Linked DNA regions of Sphingobium yanoikuyae. The main gene of each other region encodes a partner of the protein of the gene in region 2 in a complex. Links are inferred from orthologs where the notes say so. Each region holds a gene or a part of one and is shown on either strand. Other genes may lie near its edges.

Evidence for each region. The genes of interacting proteins can lie anywhere in the genome.
Region 1: the proteins of uvrA (region 2) and mfd are in contact, whole or in part, in a crystal structure (PDB 4DFC), measured with the Escherichia coli proteins. The link is inferred for Sphingobium yanoikuyae from one-to-one orthologs.

The regions. Positions count from the first base shown.
Region 1 is NZ_CP139979.1:2,464,043-2,468,710, forward strand. Bases 144-4,177 are described here. They hold mfd (transcription-repair coupling factor), read left to right. Parts: upstream 144-512; coding sequence 513-3,977; downstream 3,978-4,177. Other genes in these bases: U0025_RS11305 (FAD assembly factor SdhE), read left to right, coding at 144-378; U0025_RS11315 (DUF262 domain-containing protein), read left to right, coding at 4,108-4,177. In the rest of the region: more of U0025_RS11305, read left to right, coding at 112-143; more of U0025_RS11315, read left to right, coding at 4,178-4,668. UniProt on the Escherichia coli protein: Couples transcription and DNA repair by recognizing RNA polymerase (RNAP) stalled at DNA lesions. Mediates ATP-dependent release of RNAP and its truncated transcript from the DNA, and recruitment of nucleotide excision repair machinery to the damaged site.
Region 2 is NZ_CP139979.1:2,719,919-2,728,305, reverse strand. The notes cover bases 31-3,539. They hold uvrA (excinuclease ABC subunit UvrA), read right to left. Parts: upstream 3,147-3,539; coding sequence 231-3,146; downstream 31-230. Other genes in these bases: U0025_RS12505 (autotransporter domain-containing protein), read left to right, coding at 3,405-3,539; U0025_RS12515 (hypothetical protein), read left to right, coding at 31-93. Outside these bases: more of U0025_RS12515, read left to right, coding at 1-30; more of U0025_RS12505, read left to right, coding at 3,540-6,836; U0025_RS12500 (calcium-binding protein), read left to right, coding at 6,974-8,387. UniProt on the Escherichia coli protein: The UvrABC repair system catalyzes the recognition and processing of DNA lesions. UvrA is an ATPase and a DNA-binding protein. A damage recognition complex composed of 2 UvrA and 2 UvrB subunits scans DNA for abnormalities.

The DNA of each region.
Region 1 (4,668 bases), 260 kb from region 2 along the record:
GCTACGCTCGCAATGACGAGCAGTTCGGGGATGGTCAGGCCCCATTCCAGCCGGGACGGTCATTCAAATATCCGATCGGCTGTTTCGGCACGTCCGTTAAAGGAACAAATTGTGAACGACAACCCGCTGATGCGTCGCCTGAAATTCCGCGCCTGGCACCGGGGCACGCGCGAGGCGGATTATACGGTCGGCGGCTTCTTCGAACGCTATCATGCGACCTGGAACGAAGAGCAGATCGCCTGGTTCGAGCGTTTCATGGACGAGCAGGACGCCGACATCATCGGCTGGGCGCTCGGCACCATCCCTGTGCCGGACGAATGGAAGGGGCCGATGATGGACCAGTTCCTGAAGCTCGATTTCGTCAAGATCGAGAACTGAAGCCATCCTCCCCTGGCAGGGGAGGTGGCTGGCCGCAGGCCAGACGGAGGGGTGTCAACCTCTCGAGAGCGTAACACCCCTCCACCGGCTTCGCCGGTCCCCCTCCCCCCAAGGGGGAGGAAGGAAGTAGAAACATGACCGATCTCCAGAAAATCCTGAAGGCGAAGGCGCCGCTCACTCTGTCCGGCGTGCCGGCCGGCTTCCAGCCCTGGCTGCTGGCGGACATCGCCCGCGCGGCAACCACCCGCGCCGTCTTCGTCGCTTCGGACGAGCAGTTGATGCGCGCGGTTGCCGACACCGCCCATTATTTCGCGCCAGAGATCGAGCTCATCGAAATTCCCGCCTGGGACTGCCTGCCCTATGACCGGGCCAGCCCCTCGCTCCGCACCGCGTCGGCTCGCCTCGCCGGCCTCCATGCGCTGCAGGCAAAGCCAAAGGGACCGCAACTGGTCCTCACCACCCTCAACGCCCTGACCCAGCGCACCCTCACCCCGTTCCGCGTCCGCCAACTGGTCGCGCGGCTAGCGCCCAAAGAGCGGATCGCGATCACGCGCCTCGCCGACATGCTGCAATCCAACGGCTATGTCCGCACCGACACCGTCCATGATCGCGGCGAATTCGCCATTCGCGGCGGCATCGTCGATCTGTTCCCCGGCGGCGAGGAGCAGCCGCTCCGGCTCGACTTCTTCGGCGACGAGATCGAGACGGTCCGCCGCTTCGACCCGACCGACCAGCGCACCACCGGCAGCGTCGACGGCTTCACCCTGCTCCCCGCGTCCGAGGCGCTGCTCGACGAAGACACGATCAAGCGCTTCCGTGGCCGCTATCGCGAAACCTTCGGCGCGACCGCGACCGGCGACCCGCTCTATCAGGCGGTAAGCGAAGGCCGACGCCTCGCCGGCATGGAACATTGGCTGCCCTTGTTCGAGGAAAAGCTGGTTCCGCTGACCGAGCATCTGGGCGATGACGCGATCATCGTCCGCGACCATGGCGTGGTCGGCGCGGCCGACGCCCGGTTCGAGGCAATCCGCGACTATCATGCCAACCGCATCGCCGCGAAATCGGCCGATCCCGGCGCCTATCGCCCGCTGAAGCCCGAAGCGCTCTATCTTGACGCCGCCGAGTGGGACGCCTCTGCCGCCAGCTGGCCGATGCACGCCACCACCCCCTTCCACGAGCCCGAAAGCGCCACCGTCCTCGACTTCGCCGTCGACGGCCCGCGCGACTTCGCGCCCGAACGCGCGCAGAACGTCAATGTCTATGAGGCGGTCGGCAAACATATCGACGCCCTGCGCCGCACGAAGAAGAAGGTGGTGATCGCCAGCTATTCGGCCGGCGCGCGCGAGCGCCTGTCGGGCCTGCTCGCCGATCATGGCGTCGCCCGTCTCGCCACCGCCGACAGCTGGCAGGAAGCACTCGGCACCGCAGCGGGTGGCAGCGCCGTCCTCACCGTGCTCGGCCTCGACCATGGCTTCACCGCGCCCGACGTCGCCGTCCTCACCGAACAGGATATGCTGGGCGATCGCCTGGTCCGTCGCGCCAAGCGCAAGAAGAGCGCCGACGCCTTCCTCGCCGAACTCGCCACCCTCTCCCCCGGCGACCTCGTCGTCCATATGGACCATGGCATCGGCCGCTATGAGGGGCTGACCCAGATCCCGGTCAGCAAGACCGCGCATGACTGCGTCGCCCTCTCCTATGCCGGCGGCGACAAGCTCTACGTGCCGGTCGAAAATCTCGAAGTCCTCTCCCGCTACGGCTCCGACAGCGAGGGCGTGAGCCTCGACAAGCTGGGCGGCGAGGCCTGGCAGCGGCGCAAGGCCCGGATGAAGGAGCGGATCCGCGAGATTGCGGGCGAACTGCTCAAGACCGCCGCCGAGCGCGCGCTGCGCCCGGCCGAGATCGCCGAACCCGACGCCGCCGGCTATCCCGCCTTCGTCGACCGCTTCCCCTATCAGGAAACCGACGATCAGGACCGCGCGATCGGCGATGTCATCGAGGATCTGGGCGCCGGCCGCCCGATGGACCGTCTCGTCTGCGGCGATGTCGGCTTCGGCAAGACCGAGGTCGCGCTGCGCGCCGCCTTCGTTGCCGCCATGGCCGGGATGCAGGTGGTGGTGATCTGCCCCACCACCCTGCTCGCGCGCCAGCATCACATGAATTTCGTCGAGCGCTTCCGCGGCTTCCCGCTGGAAGTCGCCCGCCTCTCCCGCCTCGTCCCCGACAAGGAGGCGAAGGCGACCAAGGCGGGCCTGGCCGACGGCACGATCGACATTGTCGTGGGCACCCACGCCCTGCTCGCCAAGGGGCTGGAGTTCAAGCGCCTCGGCCTCGTCATCGTCGACGAGGAACAGCGCTTCGGCGTCACCCACAAGGAACGCTTGAAGTCCCTGAAGACCGACGTCCATGTCCTCACCCTGACCGCCACCCCCATCCCGCGCACGCTCCAGATGGCGATGTCGGGCCTGCGCGAATTGTCGGTCATCCAGACCCCGCCGGTCGATCGCCTGGCGGTGCGCACCTACATCATGCCCTGGGACGGCGTCGTCATCCGTGAAGCGCTGCTGCGCGAACATTATCGCGGCGGCCAGAGCTTCTTCGTCGTGCCGCGCATCTCCGACCTCACCGAGGTCGAGGAATTCCTGCGCACCGAAGTGCCCGAGGTGAAGCCGATCGTCGCCCATGGCCAGATGAGCGCCACCGATGTCGAGGAGCGCATGTCCGCCTTCTACGACAAGCGCTATGACGTGCTGCTCTCCACCACCATCGTCGAATCCGGCCTCGACATCCCCAGCGCCAACACCCTCATCATCCACCGTGCCGACCGCTTCGGCCTTGCCCAGCTCTATCAGCTGCGCGGCCGCGTCGGCCGGTCGAAGACGCGCGCCTATGCCTATTTCACCACGCCCGCCAACCGCATCATCACCGAAACCGCGGAAAAGCGGCTGAAGGTGCTGTCCGATCTCGATACGCTCGGCGCCGGCTTCCAGCTCGCCAGCCACGATCTCGACATTCGCGGCGCCGGCAACCTCGTCGGCGACGAACAGTCGGGCCATATCAAGGAAGTCGGCTTCGAGCTTTATCAGTCGATGCTGGAGGACGCGATCATGGACGCCAAGGCCGGCGGCGCCGGTCTCGAAGCGCGCCGCGACAGCTTCTCGCCGCAGATCAGCGTCGACGCGCCGATCATGATCCCCGAAGAATTCGTGCCGGACCTCGACCTGCGCATGGGTCTCTATCGCCGCATCAACGAACTGGAGGATCGCCAGGGTCTGGAGGCCTTCGCCGCCGAACTGATCGACCGCTTCGGCAAGCTGCCCGCGCCGACCCAGAACCTGCTCAAGATCATCGAGATCAAGCAGAATTGCCTCAAGGCCAATATCGCCAAGATCGATGTCGGGCCAAAGGGCGCGCTGGTCAGCTTCTTCGAGGATCGCTTCCCCAACCCCGCAGGTCTGGTCGCCTATGTCCAGCGCCTCGACGGCGTCGCCCGCCTGCGCCCGGACAGCAAGGTGGTCGTCACCCGCGCCTGGCCCGACCCCGCCGCCCGCCTCAACGGCGCGCTGCAATTGTCGAAGGGGCTGGCCAAGGCGGCGGGGTAAGCCGCATCCTGTTCGGGAAGTACGCCTCTTGCACATTCGCACCGGTCCGCCCCCACTGGAGATCCGATACAGTCTGTTGACAAGATTGAAGGCGATTTGCACTCTTCGGTTAAGTAACAGGGAGTAGATCGTGTCGAAGAAAATTAGCGGTGCCGAATATCCTCTTTCTAAAATTTTCTCCTCCGATTTTGAATATGTCATTCCTTCCTATCAGCGCCCTTATGCCTGGACTACCGATCAGGCAGACGAACTTTTCAGCGACTTGATTGCATTCTTCCAGGCAGAAGCAGAGGAAGGCTACTTCCTCGGAAGCATCGTGCTGATCAAGTCCGAAGACAGTGCCTATTCGCAAGTGATTGACGGTCAGCAGCGTCTAACGACCCTCACCATTCTGCTCGCAGCGATGGCTTGCGCAAATAATGGCGAGGACAAGGAGGAATTGCGCCCCTACATTCTGGAAGCAGGCAAGAAGATGGAAGGTATATTGCCAAAACCCCGACTGTCGCTGCGTGAACGCGACAAGGGATTTTTCGCAAAATATATCCAGGATTTGCAGCTTGCAGCACTGACCGACCTCGATTCATCGTCACTCGACAATGAATCTCAGCGCAACATTCAGGCAAACGCAAAGCATTTCATGCAGTTGGTAGCCAGTACGCTTCCCACCCCCGAGAAGCTGCGCGCCTTCGTC
Region 2 (8,387 bases):
GACTCTTTTGACAATATGCGTGTAACATTCCGAAACTATTTTGCAGACACAACTGAATTTGTTTCGATGATTGAAGATGCTTTGGCGGTATGAAGCGCTTCAATGTTGTTGTCTCTGACTTCGGAAATAGGGGCGGAGTGCGCGATCAGTCTAAGATTCTTCTTTACGGCTTTGCCATTCTAAAGCGGATCGCGTTCGACCGTTCATCCGACGGTTGAACGCGATCTCTGTTATTCTGCAGCCTCGGTCTTCGGTTGGGCCAAAAGCGGCGCGAGATACTGCCCCGTAAAGCTGCGCTTCTCCTTCACCACCTGCTCCGGCGTGCCTTGCGCGACGACTTCGCCGCCTTTCACGCCGCCCTCCGGTCCCATGTCGATAATATAATCCGCCGTCTTGATGACATCGAGATTATGCTCGATCACCACGACGCTGTTGCCCTGTTCGACCAGGGCGTGGAGGACTTCCAGCAGCTTGCGGACATCCTCGAAATGCAGGCCGGTGGTGGGTTCGTCGAGGATATAGAGGGTGTTGCCGGTGGCGCGGCGCGACAATTCCTTGGCGAGCTTGACGCGCTGGGCTTCGCCGCCCGACAGGGTCGTCGCCTGCTGGCCGACCTTGATATAGCCAAGGCCCACTTCGGCCAGCATCGCCATCTTGTCGCGGATCGGCGGCACGGCCTTGAAGAATTCGACCGCATCCTCGACCGTCATGTCGAGGACGTCGGCGATGCTCATCCCCTTGAACTTCACCTCCAGCGTCTCGCGGTTGTAGCGGGCGCCGTGGCAGACGTCGCAGGTGACATAGACGTCGGGGAGGAAGTGCATCTCGATCTTGAGCACGCCGTCGCCCTGACAGGCTTCGCAGCGGCCGCCCTTGACGTTGAAGGAGAAGCGGCCCGGCTTGTAGCCGCGCGCCTGCGCTTCGGGGAGGCCCGCGAACCAGTCGCGGATATTGGTGAAGGCGCCGGTATAGGTGGCCGGGTTGGAGCGCGGGGTGCGGCCGATGGGCGACTGGTCGATGTCGATCACCTTGTCGCAATGTTCCAGGCCCGTGATCTTGTCATGCGGGCCGGCGACGATGCGGGCGCCGTTGAGGGTACGGGCGCTGGCGGCATAGAGGGTGTCGATGGTGAAGCTGGACTTGCCCGATCCCGACACGCCGGTGATGCAGGTGAAGGTGCCGAGCGGGATCGACGCGGTGACGCCGGTGAGGTTGTTGGCGCGGGCATTGTGGACGGTGAGCTTCTTGCCCGAGCCCTTGCGGCGCTTGGCGGGGACTTCGATGCGGCGGGTGCCGTTCAGATAATCCGCGGTCAGGCTGTCCTTGTGCGCCAGCAGTTCGGGCAGGGTGCCCTGGGCGACGATGGTGCCGCCATGGACGCCGGCGCCCGGCCCCATGTCGACAATATAGTCGGCGGCGCGGATCGCATCCTCGTCATGCTCGACGACGATGACGCTGTTGCCGAGGTCTCTGAGACGTTTCAGGGTGACGAGCAGCCGGTCATTGTCGCGCTGGTGCAGGCCGATCGAGGGTTCGTCGAGGACGTAGAGGACGCCCGAGAGGCCCGAGCCGATCTGGCTGGCGAGGCGGATGCGCTGGCTTTCGCCGCCCGACAGGGTGCCTGATGTGCGATCGAGGTTCAGATAGTCGAGGCCGACATTGTTGAGGAAGCCGAGGCGCTCGACAATTTCCTTGAGGATGGCGCGGGCGATCTGGTTCTGCTGCTCATTGAGCGCGTCGGGCATCGCGGTGAAGAAGGCGAGCGCGTCCACCACCGAGCGGCGGGTGGAGACGGAAATGTCCTCGCCGGCGATCTTGACCGCGAGCGCCTCGGGCTTCAAGCGCGCGCCGTGGCAGGTCTCGCAGGGCATGGCGGTCTGATATTTGCTCAGTTCCTCGCGCATCCAGGCGCTTTCGGTCTGGAGCAGGCGGCGGTTGAGATTGCCGATCACGCCCTCGAACGGCTTCTTGACCTCGTAGCTCTTCTTGCCGTCGACGAAGCGCAGGGTGACGGGCTTGCCGCCGGTGCCGTGGAGGATGATGAGCTTCACTTCGCCCGGCAGCTCGGCCCAGGCGGTGTCGAGGGAGAAGCCGAATTCCTTGGCGAGGGAGCCCAAGACCTGCATATAATAGGGGCTGGGCGGGTTGGACTTGGCCCAGGGGACGACGGCGCCCTTCTTGAGCGAAAGGGCTTCGTTGGGGACGACCAGTTCGGGGTCGAACTCCTGCCGCTCGCCCAGGCCGTCGCAGGCCGGGCAGGCGCCCATCGGGGCGTTGAAGGAGAAGAGGCGCGGCTCGATCTCGGGAATGGTGAAGCCGCTGACCGGGCAGGCGAATTTCTCGGAAAAGACGATGCGGTTGGCGGGGATGCCGGCATTCTTCATCTTGCCCGCGGACTGGGCTTCGTCCTCGCGGCCGGGTACGACGCCCTCGGCCAGGTCGACGAAGGCGAGGCCGTCGGCGAGTTTGAGCGCCTGTTCGAAACTGTCGGCGAGGCGGGTGGCCATGTCGGCATTGACCGCCAGGCGATCGACCACGACCTCGATGTCATGCTTGTATTTCTTGTCGAGGGCGGGGGCATCCTCGATCAGGTAAAGCTCGCCGTCGATGCGGACGCGGGTGTAGCCCGCCTTCTGCCATTCGGCCAGTTCCTTGGCGTATGTGCCCTTGCGGCCGCGCACCACGGGGGCGAGCAGGTAGAAACGGGTGCCTTCGGGCAGGAGCATCACCCGGTCGACCATCTGGCTGACGGTCTGGGCGCTGATCGGCTCGCCGGTGGCGGGCGAATAGGGGATGCCGACGCGCGCCCAGAGCAGGCGCATATAGTCGTAAATCTCGGTGACGGTCGCGACCGTGGAGCGCGGGTTGCGGCTGGTGGTCTTCTGCTCGATCGAGATGGCGGGGGAGAGGCCCTCGATATGCTCGACATCGGGCTTCTGCATCATCTCCAGGAACTGGCGCGCATAGGCGGAGAGCGACTCCACATAGCGGCGCTGCCCCTCGGCATAGATGGTGTCGAAGGCGAGGCTGGACTTGCCCGAGCCGGAGAGGCCGGTGATGACGATCAGGCTGTCGCGGGGCAGATCGACGTCCACGCCCTTGAGGTTATGCTCGCGCGCGCCGCGGACGCTGATGTGGGTCAGCATTCGGTAAACCTCTGCTTCGGAATATGGGTCAGACTCATGGGGGCGTTGTTCCAGATTTGTTCCGTGGGGGCAAGGGGGCGTTGCCCGGTCGGGAGGCAAGATAGGAAGGGGGAGCGGCCAGGGGAAGATGGCCGGGCGTGGACGATGGCGCGCTGCGCCGGCCGGAGGGCGTTTCTGGGTCGGCTGCGGGGGCGTCTCGGCCTGTCTCGGGGTTTCTATGGATGGCAGCGGCTATGGGACCGCACGTAGAAAAGCGGCATGACATATTGGCGGCTCCATTGGCATGCGGGCGTCCTGTGCGTGGCGGGAAGCGTCGCGGGCATGACATTGCCGACGACGGGCGTGATGGCCCAGACCGAAACACCGGCAGGACGGATCGTCTTTCTTGGCTGGACCGAGGGCAAGGACCGTTCCGTCTGGCTGTCCGGCGTTGATCCGGGGGAGTTTTTCGTCGTCTTTGCCGAGACCGGTGAGCGGGTGGATAGCTGGACCCAGCCCGATACGGGGTTGCACCTGACAGTTTCTCCCATCGTGCGGGAAAATGGCGGCACCCATAATCTGTTTGCCCATATCCGCTCTGAATATTCGGAATATGATAATTTCGTCGATTCCGCCGATCAGTATCCGGGCGGCATCAATTTCCCCGATCACTGGAACCGGCCCGACCCGGAACTGCCCGATCTGATCACGCCGGAATTGCGGCCGAACCCGGATACGGTGACGCCGGGGCTGCGTCCCCTGCCGGATACGGTAACGCCGGAATTGCGGCCCAATCCGGATCTGATCACACCCGGCCTGCGCCCCTTGCCCGGGACCGTGACGCCGGAGTTGCGGCCGAACCCCGATACGGTGACGCCGGGCTTGCGGCCGAACCCTGATCTAGTGACGCCGGAGTTGCGGCCGAACCCCGATACGGTGACGCCAGGCTTGCGGCCCAATCCGGATACGGTGACGCCGGAGTTGCGGCCGAACCCGGACACGGTGACGCCGGGTCTGCGTCCTGATCCGGACACGGTGACACCGGGGCTACGACCCGATCCGGATACGGTGACGCCGGAATTGCATCCTGATCCCGAAATCGTCACGCCCGAACTGCGGCCGGTGCCCGTTCCCATTACGCCGGAGGTGCGACCAGACCCCGATACGGTGACACCGGAAGTCCGCCCGGACCCTGATACACCGACACCCGAATTGCGACCTGACCCCGATACGGTGACGCCAGGCTTGCGGCCTGATCCGGATACGGTGACGCCGGGACTGCGGCCCGATCCGGATACGATGACGCCGGGTCTGCGTCCTGATCCGGACACGGTGACGCCGGGTCTGCGTCCTGATCCCGATACGGTGACGCCGGGGCTGCGGCCCGATCCGGATACGGTGACGCCGGGTCTGCGGCCTGATCCTGATACGGTGACGCCGGGGCTGCGGCCCGATCCAGATACGGTGACGCCGGGTCTGCGTCCCGATCCGGATACGGTGACGCCGGGTCTGCGTCCCGATCCGGATACGGTGACGCCGGGCTTGCGGCCCGATCCGGATACGGTGACGCCAGGACTGCGGCCCGATCCGGATACGGTGACGCCGGGGCTACGGCCCGATCCGGATACGGTGACGCCGGGCTTGCGGCCCGATCCGGATACGGTGACGCCGGGCTTGCGGCCCGATCCGGATACGGTGACGCCAGGACTGCGGCCCGATCCGGATACGGTGACGCCGGGGCTACGGCCCGATCCGGATACGGTGACGCCGGGCTTGCGGCCCGATCCGGATACGGTGACGCCGGGTCTGCGTCCTGATCCCGATACGGTGACGCCGGGGCTGCGGCCCGATCCGGATACGGTGACGCCGGGACTGCGGCCCAATCCCGATACGGTTACGCCGGGTCTGCGGCCTGATCCCGATACGGTGACGCCGGGCTTGCGGCCCGATCCTGATACGGTGACGCCGGGTCTGCGGCCCAATCCCGATACGGTTACGCCGGGTCTGCGGCCTGATCCCGATACGGTGACGCCGGGCTTGCGGCCCGATCCTGATACGGTGACGCCGGGGCTGCGGCCCGATCCCGATACGGTTACGCCGGGTCTGCGGCCTGATCCGGATACGGTGACGCCGGGACTGCGCCCTGATCCTGATACGGTGACGCCGGGCTTGCGGCCCGATCCGGATACGGTGACGCCGGGGCTACGGCCCGATCCGGATACGGTGACACCGGGACTGCGGCCCAATCCGGACACGGTGACGCCGGGACTGCGGCCCGATCCTGATACGGTGACGCCGGGACTGCGGCCCGATCCTGATACGGTGACGCCGGGACTGCGGCCCGATCCTGATACGGTGACGCCGGGACTGCGGCCCGATCCTGATACGGTGACGCCGGGACTGCGGCCCGATCCTGATACGGTGACGCCGGGGCTACGGCCCGATCCTGATACGGTGACGCCGGGACTGCGGCCCGATCCCGATACGGTGACGCCGGGGCTACGGCCCGATCCGGATACGGTGACGCCGGGCCTGCGTCCTGATCCTGATACGGTGACGCCGGGCTTGCGACCCGATCCGGATACGGTGACGCCGGGACTGCGCCCTGATCCTGATACGGTGACGCCGGGGCTACGGCCCGATCCGGATACGGTGACGCCGGGCTTGCGGCCCGATCCTGATACGGTGACGCCGGGGCTGCGGCCCGATCCCGATACGGTGACGCCGGAATTACGGCCGCGCCCCGAGACGCTGCCGCCGATCGCTCCGCCCGGTGTCGCGCCGGGCCGTGACGAGCGGCGCCCGATGCTGATGACCGCCGATGAGGTCTGCCGGGCCGGACGTGAAGGCCGATTGCGGGGCGATCCGCAGCTTATTGAAAAGGCCTGCAGGATTGCAGCCAATGCCCGTCGGCGCTGGACCGCCTGGGCAGAATGGAACCATTCGACGCTGAAGGACGACCGTTCCGGTGCCCGGACCAGGGGCAGCGCGAACCAGTATAATATTGGCCTGGATCGCTGGATCGACAAGCGCACCGTCGCCGGCCTGGCCATCCAGTTCGGCAATTCGGATTATAAATCCTTCAATGGCGGCATGCGCCAGCAGGCCGATTCCATCACGGTGAAGCCCTATATGGTGCATCGGATGGCAAATTCGGACGTGGTGCTGGATGCCAGCATCGGCTTCAACTTCGGCGAATATGAACAGCATGTGCTGATGCTGTCGGGCAAGCATGACAGCTTCACCCTGTCGGGCACGGTCGGGATCAGCGCGCAGCGTCCGCTCGGCAGCTTCCTGCTGCGGCCCCGCCTGTCGTGGAGCTATGCCAGCATCTGGCACGACGATTATGTCCTGCAGGGCGAGGTGGGCGGTATCGACCTGCGCGTGCTGCAGGGCGATGCGCGCTATGATTATGGCGCGGTGGCGACGTCGCTGGAGATCAGCCGGCCGTTCCGATCGGATGATATGGTCATCACCCCCTATGTCGAGGGCGGCGTCGATTTTGCCTATCTGCGCCCCAATGGCGGCCGTGTCCTGGGGCCTGACCTGCGCCTGATCGCGACCACGCCTGCGGTGGGATCGGTCCGGTTCGGCACGCGCATCCAGTTGCGCGGCAATGTCGCGCTGATCGGATCGGGCGAATATTACGGGATCGGATCGGGCGGCCTGTCGAGCTGGCAATGGCGGGGAAATCTGTCCTTCCGATTCTAGCGCGGCGGATGCGCTGTGCCTGGCATGATTTGTTCGGAAGGGGGGAGCGCACCGCGATCAGCAGACGATAAATATGGCATTGTTATTGCCGAATATTTCAACGTATGTCAGCGCAGGGCAAACAGGGGGTGTGCTGCATGACGGATTTTGTGGGGGGCGCCGGGAATGACATATTTTACGGTGACTGGGAGGGTGACGTCCTTGTCGGCAATGGCGGCTCGGATAGCCTGTATGGCGGCGGTGGCACCGATTTTCTGTATGCCGCAGGACGTATGCCGAATTTCTATGGGAGCATCTATTACCTCGCCAATCCACTGCTGGATACCGGCGCGGAAGCCGATTTGCTAGATGGGGGCGAGGGAGAGGATTTCATCTTCGCGGGCTATAATGACACGGTCGTGGGCGATGGCGACGACCGGTTATTCATTAGCCTGATGGGCGCGACCAGTGGCGCAACCCTCGACTTTGATGACGCGACCAATGCGAATGGTGCCGGAACGATCAGCAACATCTGGTTTGTAAACTGGATCCAAGGAAGCAATTTTTCGGACAACATCAATCTGCGCAATCTGGGTGGCGATACCGTCATTTACGCGATGAGCGGCGATGATCGCGTGGTCGGCGCATTTGACACCCAATATATTTCAGGCGGCGATGGTGACGATTATCTCGTGGGTGGACAGTTGACCATCCTCGTCGGTGGCAATGGAAATGACACGCTGATCATGGGCGAAGGCATTGCTACGGCGTCTGGTGATGCAGGCAACGACATCATCTATGCCAGCGCCACTGCCCATGGTGGATCGGGTGACGATTATATCGTGGCGCAATTCACCTATTATGGGCCTGGCCGTATGTATGGCGATGAGGGGAACGACGAAATCCATGTCACTGCAGGCGCGACCTATGTCTTTGGTGGCGTAGGTGCGGATCGCCTGTTCGGGGGCGAAGAGGGCGACTGGCTCGCTTCAGGCGAATTTGTCGCCAATAATTTTGCGGGCTATCCCGATATGGGAGCTGAAAAGGATGTGCTGGCGGGCGGCGCAGGCGATGATGTGCTGTCAGTAGGTGCCGGGGATGACGCCGACGGTGGTGAGGGTAGCGATACTCTCTATCTGTCGTTGGGGGCAGCCAGCGCCGGGGTGATTTTCGATGTCAATGAATTGCGCGGCGGCGCGCCATTGGTTCTGGCTGGTGGTACTCTCCAGAATATCGAAAATCTGGCCTATCTGCGCGGCACCGATTTTGCAGACATAGTGACACTCGCTACTCAAGCGGGATCGGTCGACGTGGACAGTGCCGGTGGCGACGATGTGGTGATAGCCGGCGCCAGTCCCGTATATTTGACGGCCGGAGCGGGCAATGACCGTTTCGTGAGTGGCGCAGGGGCCGATCGCTTTGACGGCGGCGAGGGGCATGATACGATCGATTATTCAACTGCTGCGAGTGCTGTTCAGGTGCAACTGGCGCGCGGTTCTGCAACCAGTGGGGCTGCCACGGGCGGCGACACGCTGATCAGTGTCGAAAACATTATCGGTTCAGCGCATGGGG